One region of the Bacillus sp. ISL-77 genome, then DNA from elsewhere that is predicted to be linked to it. Evidence: riboswitches for the same ligand, from Rfam matches in the RefSeq annotation. Region 1 holds a riboswitch; each other region holds the start of a gene.

Region 1 (7,242 bases):
CGTCCAGCTCGGGTGCACTTGGCAAATCAACCATAGTTTCATTGACCCAGCTTCCCTTTTTCACAGGATTTTTAACATAACCGATGATGTGGCCATAACGAATAATCCCATCCCCACTCTTTAAATCCGTAAGTGTTACTTTATGACCTTGAGGTACACGCTCGTTCAGTTTCAGTCCATCTGGAAAAACAGTCCCCTCAGACAATCCTCCTGAATTGACAATGATCGCCACATTATCATTTGGATGTACTTTTATGTATAAGGGCTTTTCAATCTCAGTTTCGTTCAAAGACATGATTTAGGCTCCTTACTAATAGATTAATAGCTTATTTTTTGATTAAATTGTCCGATATCACTTATATTGTATACCTGTTAGTAAAATTAACCATTAGTCAATTAAATAATTATTATGATAATTTTTTTGGACAACTGCACAACTAACATCTTTTAGCCCCTTACAAAAATATGTTCACTGATGGCAAGTTAGTCTCTTCACATTAACTTGGTTTTTTTCCTCTATGAACTTGCACCTCCCTAATTGACCCAAACCAAACACCGCCCTTTTTCATACCTTAATAAAAAAACTGCAACTGAGATGTGTTTAAAATGGAGGTAAACAGAACTATGTTGGAGGTTAGGCAATCTCAATACGGGAGAGGGATTTTCGCGACTCGTGATATTATGAAGGATGAACTTCTAGAGGTGTCACCCGTCATTGTATTCCCTAAAGATGAGTATAAGTATTTGAAAAAAACCAAGTTAATAGACTATGTCTTCTGGTGGGGAACAAATTATGATGACTGTGCATTAGCATTAGGAGTCGGGTCACTATTCAATCATTCCAGTATACCTAATGCCATTTTTAAAAGAAAATTTAAAAAAGGGACAATCAAATTTTATGCCTATACCGACATTAAGGCAGGCGAGGAAATTAAGATAAATTACAATGGAGACCCTGATGACAAGACACCATTATGGTTTGAGGAAGATTAAGGAACATTGATAATAAATTGAGCCCAGTCATCAGACTGGGCAAATTTATTATATCTTTTAGGCAATTTGCTTTTTCATAATCAGTTTCACAAGTATTATTTCACTATAGTCAGTTTTTGGCCAATATAAATAGGTTGATTGGGATCGAGGTTGTTGGCTTTGACGATGGAGTCAATCGTTACACCATTCTTCTGGGCAATCTTCCAGAGAGAATCGCCAGCAATAACGGTGTATACATAAGTTGATACAGTTGGAAGGGTAATAGTAAATTTTGCTACATACCCAGAATCCAAAGTAACGCTGTCTTTCTTGTATTCTATTGAATACCAGTCTCCGATTGCGGAATAAATTTTTATATCTGTATTCATCGGGAGCACGATCTTTGTATCATACTGAGTTCCAGGATAGGTTCTAACATTGACGTTTGTCCTCGTCTTAGCACTTTCGATTGCTTGAATTTCCTGATTGGATGGAACTTTGATTAACGGCTTGGAGACATATCCTTTCAGAACTGCGCTGATAATCCTGTACTCAATCTGATACCAATCACCCGTTTCTCCTGTTATGACTACTTCTGAACCAGCTGGGATTGTTCTTAGTATCGTACTTTGTGTGGTTGCAGCCGAGCGCAAGTTGGCATTTTTTATAGTTAGTCCGAATCCTTCTGTTATCTGAATTATTTTGTCACGTACTGTATACTCATTCTTATTTCCAGCAAGATCTGTGAGTTTTACAATTGGATAGTAATTTCCACGGATGACATTAAAGCCACGGCTATTTTTTCCATCCCAATAAAAATTGGAAGTACCCTTCAAATGGCGTCCCCAACCGATGGTCTGAATTACCTGGCCGCTTTCATCAACAATGGTTACATCCATATCCGCCGTTTCACTTATTGTAACCGGAATCTTGATTTGATTCTTCCCATCCTGCATAGAAAGCTGGCTGACTGCTGGCAAATCGATCGTTGCCGTTGGCTTTTCTGTATCTAACTGGCTTGGTTTGGGCACGGCGTACGTATAGAGAAATTGATTCGTCTCGGTTACAAAAATTGTGTCTTTGATGACACCGATTGGGCGTAGACCAGATGCGCCTGTAGTAGGTGTAAGCTGAAGAGTTGAATAAATAAGCTGCCCAGTTGCTGAATTAAAGAATTTTATCTTGTTGTAATTTCCCAAAATAATTCTGTCTGAGGCTACGACCATACCGCTTGACCCTCTAATGGTCTGTAGTCCCCCGGCAACGAACTGCTCTGCGTACATGGTCTTCCATTTTTGTACTCCAGTATTTTTATCAATCGCCATGATATTGATCTCATCCAGGACAATTAAAGACTCATCCGTTACAGAAAGAGGCTGTGTAAACATACCCGTTGGACTATACTTCCATAATGTTTTTCCACTTGCTGCATCCAATGCCCAAATGTTTCTTGTTGTCGCCGGTTTTGTTTCGAAGTAAAGCTTCTCATCTTTATAGACAGGAGCTCCGTAAATAGGCAAGCTTGAATCAAGATCAAATGTCCAAAGAACAGTTCCTGTGGACGTATCGAATGCATACATTTTGGATGTCATTTGCACTGGATTCCGTATATTTGCATACAGTCTATTTCCGCCAGCAGCAAAAACTCCTTCGATTAGCTCTTGGAATTTAAGGGGATAACTCCATTTCTTTTGACCCGTTGTTATATCTACTGTACCAATCGCATCCAGACCCTCGGTGGTTCTGGTGTAATAAAATAATGTATTTCGGTCAAGTATTAGACGATTCGCAAAGCTATCAACGGTCCAAAGTGTCAGTGGAGAGGTTCCGTTATCCTGAATGGCATAAATATTAGTCATGGTTGAAGCGTATACCACTCCGTCTCTTGCTATCAAATCAAGAAATCCATTCTCGTCTTCTGTTGAAAAATTCCATCTCTCTTTATAGGTGTCCAAGTCGGTTGCAGAGAGTATTTTTTTCGAAATTCGTTCAGCAGAGTACAGCTGATTCTGATTTACACTAAACAGTTTAGATGCATTATTAAATGGATCTTTCTTTAATGATAATAACGTCAAATCTACTGGCATTGTAGCAGTTGAATAATTGGTATTTCCCTGGTCAGCTAAGTGCATTTCCCAGTTTTGATCATTAGCCCTTAAGCCACGATTCGTTACCAGCGCCGTTAATTCTGTTATCCTCTGCCTTAATTGTTGGTTTTCAACCTTTAATAGATGATAATCACTTGTGACTCTAAAAACCTTTTGTTTTTCATCCCAAGTAACCTTTGCTCCTACCCTGCTTAACTCTGATATCGGCACATACGTATTGTAAGGGTTATTTCTATAGTAATGATTGAAATACATCATATTTGAACATCACACCTCCATTTTCGTGCACTAATCATTTTATGCACATATACCTACGTGGTGATGTTCAGTTAATTAAACAAACCAAAGAGCCTTTCCAAAAATGGAAAAGGCCCTTAATTTAATTGTTAAGCTTAGATTTAAACAGTTTGTTGTTGCTGCTGGCGTAGTTTCCGAGCGGCTGACACCATATTTTTTAGCGATGCAATGGTTTCTTCTTCATGACGTGTTTTTAAACCACAATCTGGATTCACCCAGAACTGTTCTTTTGAAATAATTTCTAAACTATCGTTTAAAATCGCATTGATTTCTTCTAGACTTGGTACACGTGGACTATGAATATCATACACTCCTAAACCAATACCAAGTTCATATGGATTTTTTTTAAGAGATTGAATCAACTCCCCATGACTTCTAGACGTTTCGATTGAAATCACATCTGCGTCAAGGGCACGAATCGGCTCAATAAAGTCATTAAACTCGCAATAGCACATATGTGTATGGATTTGTGTTTCATTCTTCACACTAGAAGTTGCTAACTTAAAGGCATTTACCCCCCATGCTAAATAATCAGCCCATTTTTCTTTGCGTAATGGCAATCCTTCACGTAATGCCGGTTCATCCACTTGAATAATGGCAATGCCTGCATCTTCTAAAGCTTGAATCTCTTCTCTTAGTGCTAAGGCTAGTTGGTTGGCTACTTGTTCACGTGAAATATCATCGCGGACAAAAGACCAATTTAAGATTGTGATAGGACCTGTTAACATCCCTTTCACATACTTAGACGTTAATTGCTGTGCCGCTTCTACTTCCTTCACGGTCATTGGGGCTGTCCACTCGACGTCACCATAAATAATTGGTGGTTTGACACAACGTGAACCATAGGATACAACCCATGCTTTTTCTGTAAAGGCAAAACCTTCTAGCTTTTCTCCAAAGTACTCAACCATATCCGTCCGCTCAAATTCACCATGCACTAAAACATCCAGTCCTATTTCTTCTTGAATTTGAATCCAACGGGCTGTTTCACTTTTTAGAAACGCTGCATACTCAGCGTCTGTAATTTCCTTTTTACGCCATGCTGTACGTGTCCGTTTTACTTGATCTGACTGAGGGAAGCTGCCAATGGTTGTGGTTGGGTAATCCGGTAAATGTAATGCCTCTTTCTGCAAAGGCTGGCGTTCGTTAAACGTCAATGGACGGGTAAAATGCTCTGGCTTTACTTGTGATACCAGCTCTTTCACACGTGCATTTTTCCTCGCCTTATGCTGCTCTAATGCTTCAGTCGCTATCATACTTTGTGATACGCTCTTATTTCCAGTCCAGTTCTCGTCACGAAAATAGGATGTGATATGTGCTAACTCAACAATTTTCTCATCGGCAAATGACAAAGCATTTGTTAATGTCGCATCTAGACGCGTTTCAGCCTTCGTCGTCACAGGTACATGCTGTAAACTACATGAAGACTGAATCCAAGCTTCTTTTACCCCGCTTAATGATAAAATAGCTTTTGTATTCATTGCTTTTTCAGCCAAATTCGCCCGCCAAATATCACGTCCATTTACGATACCAATTCCTAATACTTTGTCTTGTGGGAACCCGTGTTTTCGAAGTGAAGCCATATTCTCTTCGGCACCATGTATGAAATCAAGACCAATCCCTGCAACAGGTAATTGAGACAGCTCTTCATACGCTGATAGTCCTTCAAAATAGGTTTGCAACATGATTTGTGCAGCCGGTACTTCTTCTGCTAACTGTTTGTAAATTTCTTGCACTAGTTTTACATCATCTGCTGTTAGGGAAAGGGTTAGTGCTGGTTCTTCCACTTGAATCCACTGTGCCCCAGCCTCTACAAGTTGCTGGAATACTTGAGCATATAACGGTAAGAGTTTTAAAATAAACAATGCTTTGGTTTTGGCATCGTATCCTTTCGTTAATTTAACAAAAGTAAAAGGACCGATTATTGTAGGCTTTGTAATAAGACCTAATTCCTCTTTGGCCTCTTCAAAATAATCTAAAATGTAGTTTTTGGTTAATTGTAATGACTTGCCTTCATACTCAGGTACAATGTAGTGATAGTTTGTGTTAAACCACTTTGTCATCTCACAAGCCACAACATGGCTTGCCCCACGGGCCATTTCATAATAAATGGTTAGATCGACTTCACTACCTGTCCACTTATAACGATTTGGGATCAATCCGAACATTGCCGCATGGTCAAGCATACGGTCATAAATGGTAAAATCCCCAACTGTTAGTAACTCTAAGCCTAATGATTGCTGGCGCTTCAAATTATTCAAGCGATTCGTTTTCATCTCGAAAATAAATTGCTCCTCTGATATCGCACCCTTCCAAAAAGATTCTACACAACGTTTCCACTCCCGATTATCACCAATGTACGGGTAACCAATAGCAGTACTTACTAAATTCATTTTACATTCCTCCTGTTTTAAATTTACATATTCCCAAATAGAACAAAAGGCGCTGGAGCTGGATTCAGAGAACTAGTTCACGTTATCCAAAATAAATGATTTGATAATCTCCTATACAACAAAAAAGCCATCTCCACAAAATGGAAATGGCTTTACAATCAAGTTAAAGGTATGCTTATAAAAATATGCATAAACATCGCTGCTCATAACTCGTTTGTCGTACAAATGACTGTCACCACCTATTTCCACGTAGGTATCTGGTGTGTACTAGAATTTGGCAGGTCTCCTGGCTTATCATCATTGCTCCTCACACCTTCCCATCATTTGACAGTGGTATTTGTGATTCACTCCGATTTACAGTTGCGGGACAGCGACGGAATTACACCGTTCTTCCCTTTTAAGCCAAGCCTTAGCTTGGCACCAATTCTTACACGATATGTAATTTTCACTAACTATAGCATATTAATAATATGAAGTACATAATTTTCTGAAAAGTATTCAGCATGATTATATGGTCATATCAAGATGTTGCTGGGTTATACATCCTTTTATTTCTTTTGGTCACTTTGTTTGCTGGGTACTTACCACAAAAAAGCATCAGGGTTTCGAAAAAAGTCCCACCGAATCATGGCAATGATCTTTACGGTTATATTTCTAGTCCATATGCTTATTCCTGTTTGATATTTAAAATCCACATTAATGTATAAAAAATCTGTCAATCCCCGAAGTTTGTATAATTTTGTTAATTATATAAAAGGGCTAGATGCCATTGGCTGGTTTCTCCCAGACAGCATCTAACCCACTATTCATCTTAGTCCCTTTATCCAGTGTGATTTAAAGGTTTTTTAATACAATCTTCGCGACCGCTTCCACATGCGTGGTCATCGGAAACATATCGACCGGCTGCACTTCCACCGTTTTGTATCCTCCGTCCTCCAATATCCGTAAATCTCTTGCTAGGGTGGCTGGATTACACGATACATAAACGACCTTTTTCGGTTTCATCTCAATAATGGTCTGCAGCAAGGCCTCGTCACAGCCTTTGCGCGGCGGGTCAACAACCAAAACATCGGCGACATTACCTTCCTTATACCACTTTGGTATAACAACCTCCGCTTCCCCTGCAGCAAACTCTGTATTCGTCATCTCATTTAACGCTGCATTCCGCTTAGCATCCTCTATTGCCTCTGGAACAACTTCTACGCCGAATACTTTCCTTGCTTTTTGTGCTAAAAATAGAGAAATCGTTCCGATTCCACAGTAAGCATCAATGACGCTTTCTTCACCGCTAAGGTCCGCATATTCAAGCGCCTTATCATATAACACCTTTGTTTGAACAGGGTTTACTTGGTAAAAGGACAGTGCAGAAATGGCAAATTTCACATCCCCGATATAGTCATAGATGACTTCATTCCCCCACCAAACTGTCGTTTTTTCCCCCATGATGACGTTTGTGCGCTTCGAATTGACAT
Region 2 (7,242 bases), on a different contig from region 1:
TTGGGTATTCGGTTTTTTACGGGTTAGTACATCTGCTTTTGCCGCACAAGCGAATGGGGCAAGCGATCAAGCCCAAGGAATACTTGCTTTATCGCGTCCATTTTTATTAGCTGTTGTGGTTGGGGTGTGTTTTATTCTCTTACAATGGCCGATTGAATATGTAGCTTTGATATTGTTTTCAAACGATTCTGATGTCAGTAAGTTTGCAGCTGAATATTTTCGAATTAGAATTTGGGGAGCACCCTTTACACTACTGAACTATGTTATCCTTGGCTGGTTAATGGGGATGGCAAAGATTAAAGAATCTTTATGTTTACAGGTGTTAATGAATGTTTTGAATATGATATTGGCCATTCTTTTTGTCCATGTCTTTTCTTTTGCTGTAAAAGGGGTTGCTGCTGCCGCTTTGATTGCTGAAGTGACAGCCTTTATATTAGGGATGTTCATTGTGATGAAGGCATCACCGTTTGAATGGAGGTTACCATCCTTTCAAGAACTTATAGATACACAGTCTATGAAAAAGATGTTTAACGTTAATAAGGATTTGTTTATTCGAACGATTTGTTTATTAGTCGTTTTTAATATGTTTACAGCAAAAGGTGCTTCGTTTGGTACAAACTTTTTAGCGGCCAATGCTGTTCTATTTCAAATTCATTACATTATGGCTTATTTCTTTGAGGGGTTTGCTAACGCTACGAGTATTCTTGTCGGCAAAGCGGTAGGAGCAAACGACAAGGATTTATATAAAAAAACACTTACTTTATCAAAACAATGGTCGGTGATTACGGCTTTTGTGATAGCTTGTATATATGGATTATTTCAAAAACAAATTATTGCGCTTTTTACCAATCTACCAAGTGTAATCGAACTTTCAACTACATATGGAACATGGCTTATTCTATACCCGTTTGCCGCGTGTTTTGGCCTTGTCATTTATGGTGCCTTCACAGGTGCAACTGAAATTGCTCCCGTTCGAAACTCTATGATTTACGCAATGATCGCCTATATCCTTATACAAATTACGGCAACACCTATCTGGCATAATCATGGCCTATGGCTGGCTTTCATTCTATACACTTTTGGGCGTTCTGGATTCTTGATCATGTATACTCCTAGATTAAATAAAAGATTATTATCTATAAACAAAGGAATCTGAAAATTACAGCTACTTTTGAATTGAATCATTTGTCATGTAACAAGGAGGAATAAAAAATAGCCAGGCATACAAATGAAATATCTATAGAGGAAGGATCAAGGGGCTCAAACGAATGCTCTATGAATTAACAATGGATAAAGACTTTGTCGCCTTAAAATTCCTGATTGATCGTCCGAATGTCTTCCATGTCGTTGGGGCTACCCATTTAGAAACATGGCATTCAAGATTCTTATGAAACCAAAATTAATCCCCTTAGTGGTATGAAAACCATTGCTAAACTACTAAAAAATTTAGGTGTAGCGGTAGAAACTCCGCTGCTAGAGAACGTTGGAGACAATTCTCCATTAGACTTGTTGGGTGATAAAACTGATATCTAGTGGAACTTCACGAAAAAGCAGGTAATGGCTAGTAATAGCTCAGGTACCTGCTTTTTTTTATGGAAAAAAGATGGAACCTACGAGACGATAACCTATGGAAAACGGACCTTGGAATGCTCCTGTGAATTCGTACATAAGTATATATGGAGAATAATAAGACAGGTGGGTTGTAAATGGACACCAATGACTTCAATAAAGAGCTCCATCATTATTACACAAAAATACGTGAGACGAATCATCCCTATTATTGGTACTGTTTGGCTAAAACGCAGTCAAGAGCTGGATTAACAAATGAAGCACTGCAAACAATTGATCTGGCTTTGTCCTTTCCCAATCCTTATCCTTCAAAGCACAAACTTTTTGAAATACGGGCCGGACTGCAATCAGCTGATTCAAGACAGATAGATACTAATAGTCCAGCCATCGTAACAGTAAAGAGGGGTGATATTGACGGAGACGGGATAAAGGATAATGTTTATCTTACGGCATATAAAACTCCTGATAGTCCATTTTGGAAAGATATCACATTGGTTGTCCAAAATGGGAGAACACATCACTATGATCACATCCATTTTAAAAATAACTCAGGATACAACCCCACACTTTTTCTAGGTGATTTGACAGGAAACAAGGGGGAAGATATTTTAGTGGTTATTGATACCGGAGGAAGCGCCGGCACGGTTTATGCGTATATCTTTTCTTATATGAACGGTCAAATTAGACAAATATTTGATTCAGATGCATTCAATGATTCCTATAAGTACGATGTGACATATGAAAATCAATACAAAGCAAAGGTAATCAGTTATCGTCTCAGAGAAAAGTATATTCTTGACCTTATTTATAAGGGGAAGGAATATTTATCGGAAATCTATAACCCCCAAGGAATATTAAGGGCTCCTATTAATGGGTGGGTGAATCCTTTGTCTGGTTTATACCCGATTGATTTTAACAGGGATAATAGATATGAACTCGAAGCGTATCAAAGGATAGCTGGCAGGTATAATGCGGACAGTCTGGGATATGTACAAACTGTATTGAAATGGAATGGTCAGGAGTTTGGACATGACAGACAGACAGTGGCCACCTTTGGTGGGGAGATGTAACAATTGGACCTTTTAATAAAAGAAATGAACAAATATTTTTTCACCTAACATAAGAGGCCTAATGGAATAATTGTTAATCAAAAATTAGCTAGGGTGTCCTTAAAAATAGGGAACCCTTTTGTAATCAGAAAGGAATAAAAATTTTTAATTTTAAACCATCGTTTTATCGAGCCTTTCAAATCCGATAGCTATGCCGATCCCCTAAAATAATATAAGGGAATTAAAAAAGCACTTGAAATATTCTATTTGTTAGACTAGTATAATTATTATCTCTTAAAATTACATATGAATTTGTTAATTATTAGTTAAGATGCCTTAGGGCTTAATAGGGAATCTGGTGAAAGGCCAGAACTGTCCCCGCAACTGTAAGTGTGGACGAAATAGACAAACCACTGGACCGTTTATTTATTGACGATTCGGGAAGGGTCTAAAGTAGGAAGAAACACAAGTCAGGAGACCTGTCTTAGCTTTTTAAGTTTCGATTTCTTCGGGGGTTGAGAAGATGGAACGTTTGGACAAAAAGGATTATTTATTAACTTTCTTTGTGCTGACGTTTTATCCGTTCAACTAATGTTGAACGGATTTTTTCGTTTTGATGATTCTAAATCATTTTTAATTCTCATAGTTTAGCTTTAGAAGGAACAAGCCTTTTTAACAATTGAATAGATTAGGATAGGTGCACGAATATGTGCTTAATAGGGAAGTACGGTTTAAATCCGTCACGGTACCCGCCACTGTATGGGGAGTTCATTGCAGATGTCACTGAAGGAATTCGGGAAGACGCAATGGAATGATGAACCTAAGTCAGGAGACCTGCCTTTACCTAATAACTTCCATCAACCTACGGGAACATAGGGAGAAGTGCTGAACATACACCGCTATTTTTTTGTGTGTATATATTCTGCACCCCTATGTCATAGGGGTGCTTTTTTTACGTAAAAAACGAAAAGGAGAGTGTGACATGACTACTTGGAATTTACAAGGGACGAAACACCATGTTTTCATTTGCAACGGCAGCAGCTGTATGAGAAAGGGTGGGGAGGAAGCGACACAAGCGATTCGGAATGAAATCACCAATTTAAACTTAGATTCACTCGTACATACAACAAGAACGAGATGCAATGGGAGATGTAAGGACGCTCCCGTTGCTATCGTTTATCCAGACGGGACCTGGTATAAAAACGTGACGCCAGAAGTGGGAGCTACGATTGTAAGGCGTCATCTGGCGGAAGGTCATTGCCTTCAGGAGCATGCGATCTATGAATATTCCGAAGAAGGATTCATACAGCCAGAAGGGTCGGAATGCATCGAAGGAGTACAAAAAGCTGTTAAAGAAAAGATTTAACAGCGGATAGTATCTGGATTCTAGTTTGAAATTTTGGAAGGTGGCGTAATAGTGTGAAAGGCAAATTATTAATTATTGGTTTTGGCCCCGGTGATGAAAAACATATCACCGGACGGGCAAAAGAAGCCATCGAAGAAAGTGATATCATCATCGGCTACAAAACCTACGTTGATTTAATCAAGGGATTAATAGCTGGAAAGCAAATCATCAGCACAGGAATGACAGAAGAAGTGAGCCGGGCCCAGGAGGCAGTGAAACAGGCCGAACTCGGTTACACGGTAGCCGTCATTTCAAGCGGTGATGCCGGTGTATATGGAATGGCAGGACTGGTTTACGAAGTGCTAATCGAAAAAGGCTGGAAAAAAGACTCAGGGGTAGAAGTGGAGGTGGTCCCTGGCATTTCTGCCATCAACTCCTGTGCTTCTTTATTAGGCGCGCCGGTCATGCATGATGCCTGTACGATCAGCTTAAGTGACCATTTGACACCTTGGAGCTTGATCGAGAAACGAATCGAAGCGGCCGCTCAAGCTGATTTTGTGATTGCCTTATATAATCCAAAAAGCGGGAGAAGAACACGACAGATCATGGAAGCACAAAAAATTCTACTAAAATATCGCTCGCCAGAAACCCCTGTAGGATTGGTAAAGAGTGCTTACCGTGATAGTCAAAAGATCGTCTTAACCAATTTACAAGAGATGCTAGATCATGAAATTGGAATGTTAACCACCGTTTTAATTGGCAACTCTTCAACATTTTACTACGACGGCTTGATCATCACTCCGCGCGGTTATCAGCGGAAGTATACATTAAATCAGGCAATACAGCCGTTGAAACCGCATCAACGTTTGCAAAAGGAAGCCGAACCATGGGCACTGGAGCAAACAGAAGAAGTAACACCGGTGCACAAAAAACTAGTCACCCCAACCTCAGTGAAAGAGTCGCCAAGAGAGCTGGCTGAGGAAGCCTTGCAAATGATCCTTGGTGAGAACGATGGCCTATCCCAAGGTTTAATGGTGAAGCAAGACTTTCAATCTATTTTTGAGGTAGCGGTCAGCCCTGGTGTCGCCAATAAAAAATTTACCGCGACTCAGATGGTCATTCTTTCCGAAATTGTCGGAGAAGAAGGTGTCATGGAATACACACAAGACCATTTTATGAAGTTGCAAATTTTAACCTCTAAGCCTGATGAGATTGTTGAAAAACTAGCGGCGGCCAACTTTTTGATTGCTCCTGTTGGTGACGTATTAACCGTAAAAGCCTGTGATTTTTGTGACGGAGAAAAGAAGGATTCCATCCCTTATGCCGATGAGCTGCAGGAAAGACTTGGCGGCATTGAACTCCCCAAAGAATTGAAACTTGGTGTGAATGGCTGCGGTATGGCCTGTTATGGAGCCGTAAAAGAGGATATTGGCATTGTCTACCGTAAGGGAGCGTTTGATTTATTTTTAGGGGCAAAGGTAGCCGGAAGAACGGCACATCCCGGCCAAATCGTAGCGGAAGGAATCGCACCGGACCAAATTGTCGGGGTCATAGAGGGGATTGTTCAAGAGTACAAACAAAAGGCCTATCCAAATGAACGTTTCTATAAATTTTTTAAACGGGTCAAAGAGGTTCAAGGTTTTGTGTACCAGGATATCACACCAAACCTTATAATCGAAGCGGCTGTTTGCGGGGAGTAATGGGAAGAAGTCTAGGTCAATTGGCAGGTAGGCATTTACAAACAAAGGGGAGGAAATATTTTGAAAGCAATTTTATTTGTGGGGCATGGGAGCAGAGATCAAGAGGGAAATCAGCAGGTTCGCGAGTTCATCGGTGAGATGAGAAAGACTTGGGACGATTCTTTCCTGGTTGAGACGTGCTTTTTAGAATTTGAACGACCAACCGTTAATCAAGGAATCGATCTGTGTGTGGAGAAAGGAGCCGACCATATTGTCGTGATTCCAATCATGCTCTTACAAGCAGGACACTCCAAAATTCATATTCCAGCAGCTATTGATGAGGCAAAGAATAAATATCCACTTGTTCAATTTACTTATGGCCGGCCAATAGGTGTTCATGAGGAAACATTTGAAATTCTAAAAACGAGATTAATGGAAATTGGCGAGAATTTAGAATCCATCGAAGACGATACCGCTGTCCTTTTGTTAGGACGGGGCGGAAGCGATCCCGATGCGAATAGTGATTTATATAAAATTGCTAGATTACTATGGGAAAAAACAAACTATAAAATCGTCGAACCTGCTTTTATGGGGGTGACCAATCCCCTTGTGAACGAAGGGATTGAGCGCTGTATTAAGCTTGGAGCAAAAAAAGTGGTAATCCTGCCTTACTTTCTATTCACCGGCATCCTGATTAAACGGTTAGAAGATATGATGGTTCCTATTCAAAATCAATATTCCGCGGTTGAATTTCTGCTGGCTGACTATTTTGGTTATCATCCAAAATTACAGACGATTTTAATCGATCGGGTGGAAGAAGCCCTCCGTGATGAGGTGAAGATGAACTGCGATACCTGCCAATACCGTCTCAATGTAATGGAACATATCGATCATCACCACCACCATGATCATGATCACGATCATCATCACGGCCATGACCATCATGACCATGACCATGACCACGACCATCACCATGATCACGAACATGCAGAGCAAAAAGGCAGGAGATAGAGGATGATTTTCGTATTAGCCGGTACAAGTGATGCACGAGCCCTTGCTTTAGAAATAAAAAAGGAGGGCTTCGATCTCCTGGCCTCCGTTGTCACAGAAAATGCAGCGGTTGAATTAAGGGAGTCAGGGATACCTGTTCAAGTAGGAAGATTAACGGATGAAGACATGGTGGGGTTGATTGACACAAAAGGGATTCTAACGGTTGTCGATGCCAGTCATCCGTTTGCGGAAGAAGCTTCGAAAAACGCTATCAAGGCGGCCCAAACGGCGGGAATCCCCTATATCCGGTATGAACGGGAGTCACAAACTTTCCAATATGACAACATGACAGTCGTCGAAAGCTACGAGGAAGCAGCGGAGCTTGCATTAACCAAAAAAGGCGTGGTGATGCTGACGACTGGCAGCAAGACGCTTCAAATTTTCACAGAAAAACTATTAGGAAACCCGGACATCCGCTTGATCGCCAGGATGCTGCCTCGTGTGGATAATATGGAAAAATGTGAGCAGCTAGGGCTGCTGCAGAAAAATATTGTTGCGATCCAGGGACCATTTTCAAAAGAGTTCGACAAAGCCCTATATAAGCAATATG
Region 3 (7,242 bases), on a different contig from region 1:
GATGCAACCGTATCTTATGGTGGACCGGACTTTCAATTTCAGAATACCACCGGTGCCCCATTTATCATTAAATCCATCTATAAAAAGGGAACCTTAACCATCGAAGTAAGGACATCCTCAACCTACCAAAGTCTGATAGTCAAACAATAATGAGTGTCAGGCACCAAACTTCTTTGGTGCCTTTTCTGCATATTCCTAACCTACAAGGAGAAAAATACCTTTGGTTCTTTTAGAAAATTGTAGGAGGAATAGTATGAAATTGTTTCAAAAAACGCTTCTTTCCTTAACGATCCTAGCACTGGTGGCGATAACGGGATATCAAAGTGCTTCAGCTCGTGCCCTAAGGGATATGGATAATCAATTTCAAACTGTTACTAAGCCTCAAGTTGTAGAGGTTAGCAGACAGAAACCAACTATAGGAAAAGATCAAGGGTTATCTGAAGAATATCATGGACATAAATCCAACCGTCCAGAAACGGTCAATCCCAAAAAGGGAAAGCCACCGGCCGCAAATAATCGTTTCATTCAGGTCCAACTATTAGGGATTAATGACTTGCATGGCCAATTAAATGTGACTCGGAAAGTTAACGGGAAACCGGCCGGTCGGGTCGATTATTTAGCAGCCTATTTAAAACAGCGTGAAGCAGAAAATAAAAATACGCTATTGGTTGAAGATGGAGACATGGTTGGGGCCAGCCCTCCAATTTCGGCCCTTTTACAGGATGAACCAACAATCGAGATCTTGAACAAACTGGGTTTTGACATCGGTACTGTTGGTAATCATGAATTTGATGAAGGTTTAACGGAACTGATGCGCCTCATAAAAGGGGGAACACATCCGAAAACTGGCAATTTTGCAGGTTCAAACTTCCCATGGATTGTTGCCAATGTAGTCAATGAGAAAACAGGAAAAACGATTCTGCCTCCTTATCAAGTGATCAAAGTAAATGGGATGCCCATTGGTTTTATCGGTGTGGTAACTACTGAGACTCCAACGCTTGTTGTCCCTAGCGGCGTGGCAGGATTAAAATTCACGGATGAAGTAGAAGCAATTAATCAGAATGTAGCGGAGTTGAAAAAACAAGGGGTAAAGTCGATTGTCGTTTTAGCCCATAACCCAGGCACTTCAGGTACAAACGGAGAAAATCCAGCAGGGCAGCTTGTCGATATCGCAAACCGGGTCGACGATGAAGTGGATATCATCTTCGGCGGCCATAACCATGCCTATATGAACGCAACGATTGACAATAAACTAGTTGTTCAATCCTATTCCTATGGAACTGCTTTCTCTGATGTTGATCTTGAGATAGATCCTAAAACAAAGGATATTGTCTCAAAAAGAGCTGAGATTGTAACTACCTTTCAAGAAGGAATCGAGCCCGATCCCGAAATTAAGAAAATGATAGAAGGATATGAAGCAAAAATAGAACCGATAGTTAATCAAGTTGTTGGCTCTTCATCTGAAAGTCTGACGGCCAAGCAAAATGAAAATGGTGAGTCAGTGCTTGGCGATTTCATTGCGGATGCACAAAGGAAAGCGTTGAATACCGAATTAGCCTTTATGAATCCTGGCGGCATTCGAGCCGATATTGATCCTGGCGATATCACCTGGGGAGAAATTTACACGGTACAGCCCTTTAATAATGACCTTGTCAAAATGTCGATGACGGGACAGCAAATCCGAGAATTGCTCAACCAGCAGTGGGGGGCAACAAAAACGAACATGCTGCAGATTTCTGGCTTAAGCTATACTTGGGATCCAAATAAACCAGCAGGGCAAAGGGTAGTGAGCACCAAGCTTCCAGATGGCACGGAAATGGATCCTAATAAACCCTATTCTGTGACAGCGAATATTTTTCTTTCTGGAGGCGGAGATGGATTTACTGTATTTACTCAAGCTAAAAACAAAGAAGTCGGACCCGTTGACCTTGATGCATTAGTTAACTTCAGTAAAGCCCAGCCAAAACCGTTCACTTATGGCATTCAAAATAGAATACAAAGGGTTCAGTGACATCCTTGGTGTTTTAAAAAAAGGTGTCAGGCCAGATAGGTTTCATTTTTATTTAATAATAGACTTGAATTATTTTGGTGACTATACTATTATTTAAATTAATCGATTCACTATATATTGTTTCAATAAATAATAATCAAACTATATATTGTGTTAACCTTAAGAGACGATGCCATTGTGGCTTAATAGGGAATCTGGTGTAAATCCAGAACTGCCCCCGCAACTGTAAATGCTGACGAAATGAGCAAACCACTGTATAAGAAATGTCTAATCTATTAGGTACTTATATGGGAAGGGTTCAAAGTAGGAAGAAGCATGAGTCAGGAGACCTGTCTTTCTTAAGATGTTTCAACTTCTTCGGGGATTGAGAAGATGAACGGTGGCGACAGGAGGCATTGGATTTTTTTATTCCTTTTGTAGTGTATCGTTTCATCCGCTCAATTACCGTTGAGCGGATTTTTTTTATTATAGGGGGAAATGTAATGATAACTAAGGAGATTCAAGCAGAACTTAATTACGTATTAGAATCTATTAATCAAGTTTCAGAAAAATATCAGATAGATACTACGGAGCTTAAAGAGCAAATTAGTAAACTGGATGAAACAGAGGGGGAAGCTAATCACCAAGCCTTATTATATGCTGTGAATCAAATTGCAATAGACCAACCAAATTGGACATTTGTCGCTGCCCGTTTATATCTGAATGAATTATATAGAAAGTCAGCAAAAAATCGAGGCTATAATCGTTCTTTAAAATATGGAGATTTTTATAGATTAATAAAAGAATTGACTGATACCGGGATATATTCTCATAATTTACTTAGCTTATATAGCAAAGATGAAATCGAGCAACTAGCAAAAGAGATAAATCCAGATAAAGATTTATTATTTAATTACATAGGGTTATTTTTACTGGCGGATCGCTATCTGGCTCAAGATCATAATAGAAATGTATATGAACTCCCGCAGGAGAGGTTCATGATTATTGCCATGACGATTATGAAGGATGAAAAGAAGTCCATCCGCTTCCAACTTGTAAAGGAAGCGTATTGGGCACTTAGTAATTTATATATGACGGTTGCTACCCCCACTTTAGCGAATGCAGGCAAAAGCTTTGGTCAGCTTTCCTCCTGCTTTATTGATACAGTAGATGATTCCCTTGATAGCATCTATTTAAATAATTGGGATATTGCTCGACTAAGCAAGGATGGCGGTGGTATAGGGATTTATTATGGTAAAGTTCGTGCCCTTGGTTCCGATATTAAGAAATTCAAAGGAAACTCTTCCGGAATTGTGCCATGGATTAAATTGTTAAATAATACAGCTGTCAGTGTTGATCAGTTAGGTCAACGGCAAGGTGCCATTGCGGTTTACCTAGATTTATTTCATAAAGATATCATGAACGGTTTTCTCGATTTGAAAACCAATAATGGGGATGAACGCCGTAAGGCCCATGACATTTTCACGGGTGTCACGATACCAGACCTATTTATGAAAAAATTAGAAGAGAAAGATGAGGATGGAAGAAGTATTGGGCAGTGGCATACATTTTGTCCCCATCAAGTAAAACAATTTATGGGCTGGAAGGATGAAAAAGGGAACCTTCTCGGACTTGAGGATTTTTATGATGAAACGGATGTTAAATTCTTTACCGAGAAATATGAAGAGGCCGCAGGTAACCCGCTTCTTCCTCGTAAAACCTACCGTGCCATGGATATTATGACACGAATCATGGTTGCTCAATTAGAAACAGGAACACCATACATGTTCTATCGTGATGAAGTAAACAGGCAAAATCCGAATAAGCATGTATTGGGTAAGGGCCGAACTTCTATTTACTGCAGTAATTTATGTACAGAAATTGCTCAAAATATGTCCGCAACGACGATTGTAAACGAATACCAGAATGAAGAGGGCAATATCGTGATAATTCGGAAGCCTGGTGATTTCGTTGTTTGTAATTTATCGTCTATTAATCTGGCAAAAGCAGTCCCTGCAGATGTTTTAGAGCGTTTAATTAGGATCCAAGTAAGAATGCTCGATAACGTGATTGATTTAAATACAATCTCTGTTGGACAGGCTCAACTTACAAATAAAAAGTACAGAGCCGTGGGTCTTGGTACATTTGGATGGCACCACCTACTAGCTCTTAAAGGGATTTACTGGGAGTCTGAAGCAGCGGTAAATTATGCAGATCATCTGTATGAGGACATTGCATTTTATACGATCCGTTCATCAATGGAACTAGCAAAGGAGAAAGGGTCTTATAGTCTATTTAACGATTCAGAATGGCATACAGGAAGTTATTTTGAACGGAAAAATTATCAATCGAAAAGATGGACTGAACTAAAAAGGGATGTCGTTAATAATGGCATTCGGAACGGATGGTTAATGGCTATCGCTCCAAACTCATCCACAGCGAAAATTGGAGGTTCCACTGACGGAATCGATCCTATCTATTCTGTTGAATATGCAGAGGAAAAGAAAAATTTTAAATTTAAAGTTACTGCACCGGATTTAAACCATATCACATATGACTATTATCGTCGCTCGCGACATGAATTAGATCAAGTGTGGAGTATTAAACAGAATGCGGCACGTGGACGCCATATTGATCAGGGCATTAGCTTTAATTTATATGTTAGGCACGATATAAAAGCAAAGGACTTGCTCAACCTGCATATGGAAGCTTGGAAGCAAGGACTAAAGACAACGTACTATGTTAGAAGCACATCTCAAACAGAAATTGACGAATGTGATGCTTGCCATAGCTAACATCTTTTAGAATAGATTGGAGAAGATTATTTTATGGATATTCATTTACCGCTATCAAGAATAAAACTGTTAAACCCCGAGTTTCCCAATAAATCAACCGGTATTATTAATGGAAAATCATCAGGCTTGCTCAACTGGAATGATATTGCCTATCCACAGATATACGATTTATATCAGACATTATTGTCAAACTTTTGGAAAGCTCAAGAGATTAATATGCAAGATGATATAAAACAGTGGGACTTTCTCAGTTCAACGGAGAAAGATGTCTTTTTACGAATAAATACACAACTTGCTTCTTTAGACAGCCTGCAAACACCAACAATGTGTCAAGTAATGGATTATGTGACAGATTCTAGCTTTAAAGCAATATTTGCTGTCATCGCCCAGCAGGAAGCGGTCCATAATGAATCCTATTCCTATATATTAAGTTCACTTGTACCTTTGAATGAACAAAAGGATCGGTTCAATCAAGCCAAAAATGATCCATTCGTGCAAAAAAGAAACCAACTGATATTAGACGCATATGAACGTTTCCGTGAGAATCCTACACCACAAAATTTATTTCAACTAGGTGTGAATTCTATTAATCTAGAGGGTATATATTTCTATGCTGGCTTTGCTTTTTTCTATCATCTTGCCCGCCAGCAAAAAATGCTTAAGACTAGTACAATGATTAGCTATATTCAACGGGATGAAATGCAACATGCGTATTTCATGGCACAGTTTCTACGAATTCTTTTAACAGAAAATCCGGATTTACATACTGAGGCTAACATTGATTATGTGTATAAAGTGGTTGGACAAGCTGTCCAACTTGAAAAAGAGTGGGCACATATGATTTTGAGGGATATAGATGGTATTGAATTGAGCGAGTACGAAGGATACACCGAATATCTTGCAAATAAACGACTGCGTCAGCTGGGTTTACAGAACTTATATAAAGAAAGGGTAAACCCAATGCCTTGGATCCATGTTTTCAGTGATGAAATGATGAATGGAACAAAATCCGATTTTTTTGAACAGAAGTCAAGAAGCTATGCAAAGGTAACACAATCAAACGGTTTCGATGAGTTATGAAAATTGCCATCGTATATTCTTCCAAAACAGGAAATACTGAAGAATTAGCTGAACGAATTTGTCAGTTATTTTTAAAGAAGAATGTAATGGTTTCTCTCTTTCGGATCGAGCAATTTCGAGTTAGGGATTTATCCCAGTTTGCGGCTATTGTGATCGGAACCTATACTTGGGGAAATGGCGAAATTCCTCAAGAAATGATGGAGATTTATCGTGCATTCGAAACTCAGGACGTAAAAAAGGTACGGACAGGTGTAATCGGCACAGGGGATAGTGGTTACCCGAAGTTTTGCGGAGCTGTTGATGAATTTAAGGATATGCTTTACGTACACACAAATTTAATTGCCACCCTAAAAATCGAGGTTAGCCTCCAAATGAAGGATATTGATCGGTGTAGTAGATTCGTGACTATCTTTTTGGATCAATTAAGCCGGAAGCAGGGAATAGGGTAATTGCAGAGGAAGTTTGGAATTAGTAGTCTAATTGGGTTTTTTTGCTCCATATAGAGTCTATTTGTTATTACTACAGAAATATTCAGAAGAAAACCCTTGCAGCACAAGGGTTTTCCTTTTCTAACTTATGTGAAATGTTTGGATTTTCTAATATTTTGTCAATTGATTGACCAGGGAATTTTAACAATGTTATCATGTCTATGAAAGCGTTTTCGGTGAAGGGGGAGAAATTAATGGAAGATAAAGTTTTAAAAGCAATTCAGGATGATTATCCGGATGATTTCGCCTGGTGTTATGGCTGTGGTCGATTAAACGAAGAGGGACATCATTTTCGAACTGGCTGGCAGGGTGAACAAACAGTAACTATATTCACACCAGAAGCAGAGCATCTAGCACTTCCAGGTTTTGTATATGGCGGCATTGTTGCCTCGTTAATAGATTGTCATGGAACAGGTTCTGCTGCATTGGCGCTTCATCGAAAAAATGGACATGCAGCTGGTGATGGATCGGAGCCCCCAAGGTTCGTAACGGCTTCCTTAAACGTGACCTTTCTCAAGCCAACTCCACATGGTATACCTTTAAAAGCAATCGGAACCGTACATGAAATCCACCCTAAAAAGTTTAAGGTTGAGACAGAAGTTTATGCAAATGATCTTCTCTGTGCTCGTGGAGAGGTTGTCGCTGTTGTCATGCCTAAATCCTTTCTTAAATAGGTATGTAAATATTCCGTTTTTAGCCGATTCCTACTACTGGGAATCGGCTTTTTTGCTTTATGTAGGGAAATACGAAATAAAAGTAAGTTTTTCTAACATGTATTAAATCGCTTTTATAAAATTTATGTTAGAAACCATTCCACATTTACAGAAAAACTCAAAAAGGTATGCAATACTGACGTTAGAGAAATTAATTATGACCCCATTTATAAAAA

Evidence for each region. A riboswitch is a leader RNA that binds a small molecule or an ion and turns the genes downstream of it on or off. The one in region 1 is predicted to bind cobalamin.
Region 2: another riboswitch for cobalamin. It lies ahead of J7E77_RS00970 ((2Fe-2S) ferredoxin domain-containing protein); the one in region 1 lies ahead of metE (5-methyltetrahydropteroyltriglutamate--homocysteine S-methyltransferase).
Region 3: another riboswitch for cobalamin. It lies ahead of J7E77_RS12705 (ribonucleoside-diphosphate reductase subunit alpha); the one in region 1 lies ahead of metE (5-methyltetrahydropteroyltriglutamate--homocysteine S-methyltransferase).

The regions. Positions count from the first base shown of each region.
Region 1 is NZ_JAGGQY010000027.1:117,829-125,070, forward strand. It holds gene garD (galactarate dehydratase) at 1-295, opposite strand, end outside; gene J7E77_RS11065 (SET domain-containing protein) at 625-993, shown strand; gene J7E77_RS11070 (outer membrane protein assembly factor BamB family protein) at 1,089-3,338, opposite strand; gene metE (5-methyltetrahydropteroyltriglutamate--homocysteine S-methyltransferase) at 3,479-5,770, opposite strand; cobalamin riboswitch at 6,030-6,210, opposite strand; gene rlmD (23S rRNA (uracil(1939)-C(5))-methyltransferase RlmD) at 6,605-7,242, opposite strand, start outside.
Region 2 is NZ_JAGGQY010000002.1:180,266-187,507, reverse strand. It holds gene J7E77_RS00980 (MATE family efflux transporter) at 1-1,156, shown strand, start outside; gene J7E77_RS31030 (hypothetical protein) at 1,269-1,391, shown strand; gene J7E77_RS00975 (VCBS repeat-containing protein) at 1,707-2,639, shown strand; cobalamin riboswitch at 2,931-3,119, shown strand; cobalamin riboswitch at 3,297-3,474, shown strand; gene J7E77_RS00970 ((2Fe-2S) ferredoxin domain-containing protein) at 3,601-3,984, shown strand; gene cobJ (precorrin-3B C(17)-methyltransferase) at 4,038-5,663, shown strand; gene J7E77_RS00960 (sirohydrochlorin chelatase) at 5,724-6,653, shown strand; gene cobK (precorrin-6A reductase) at 6,657-7,242, shown strand, end outside.
Region 3 is NZ_JAGGQY010000033.1:2,896-10,137, forward strand. It holds gene J7E77_RS12695 (VanW family protein) at 1-150, shown strand, start outside; gene J7E77_RS12700 (bifunctional metallophosphatase/5'-nucleotidase) at 254-2,011, shown strand; cobalamin riboswitch at 2,161-2,362, shown strand; gene J7E77_RS12705 (ribonucleoside-diphosphate reductase subunit alpha) at 2,494-4,785, shown strand; gene J7E77_RS12710 (ribonucleotide-diphosphate reductase subunit beta) at 4,819-5,865, shown strand; gene J7E77_RS12715 (flavodoxin domain-containing protein) at 5,862-6,314, shown strand; gene J7E77_RS12720 (PaaI family thioesterase) at 6,548-7,027, shown strand.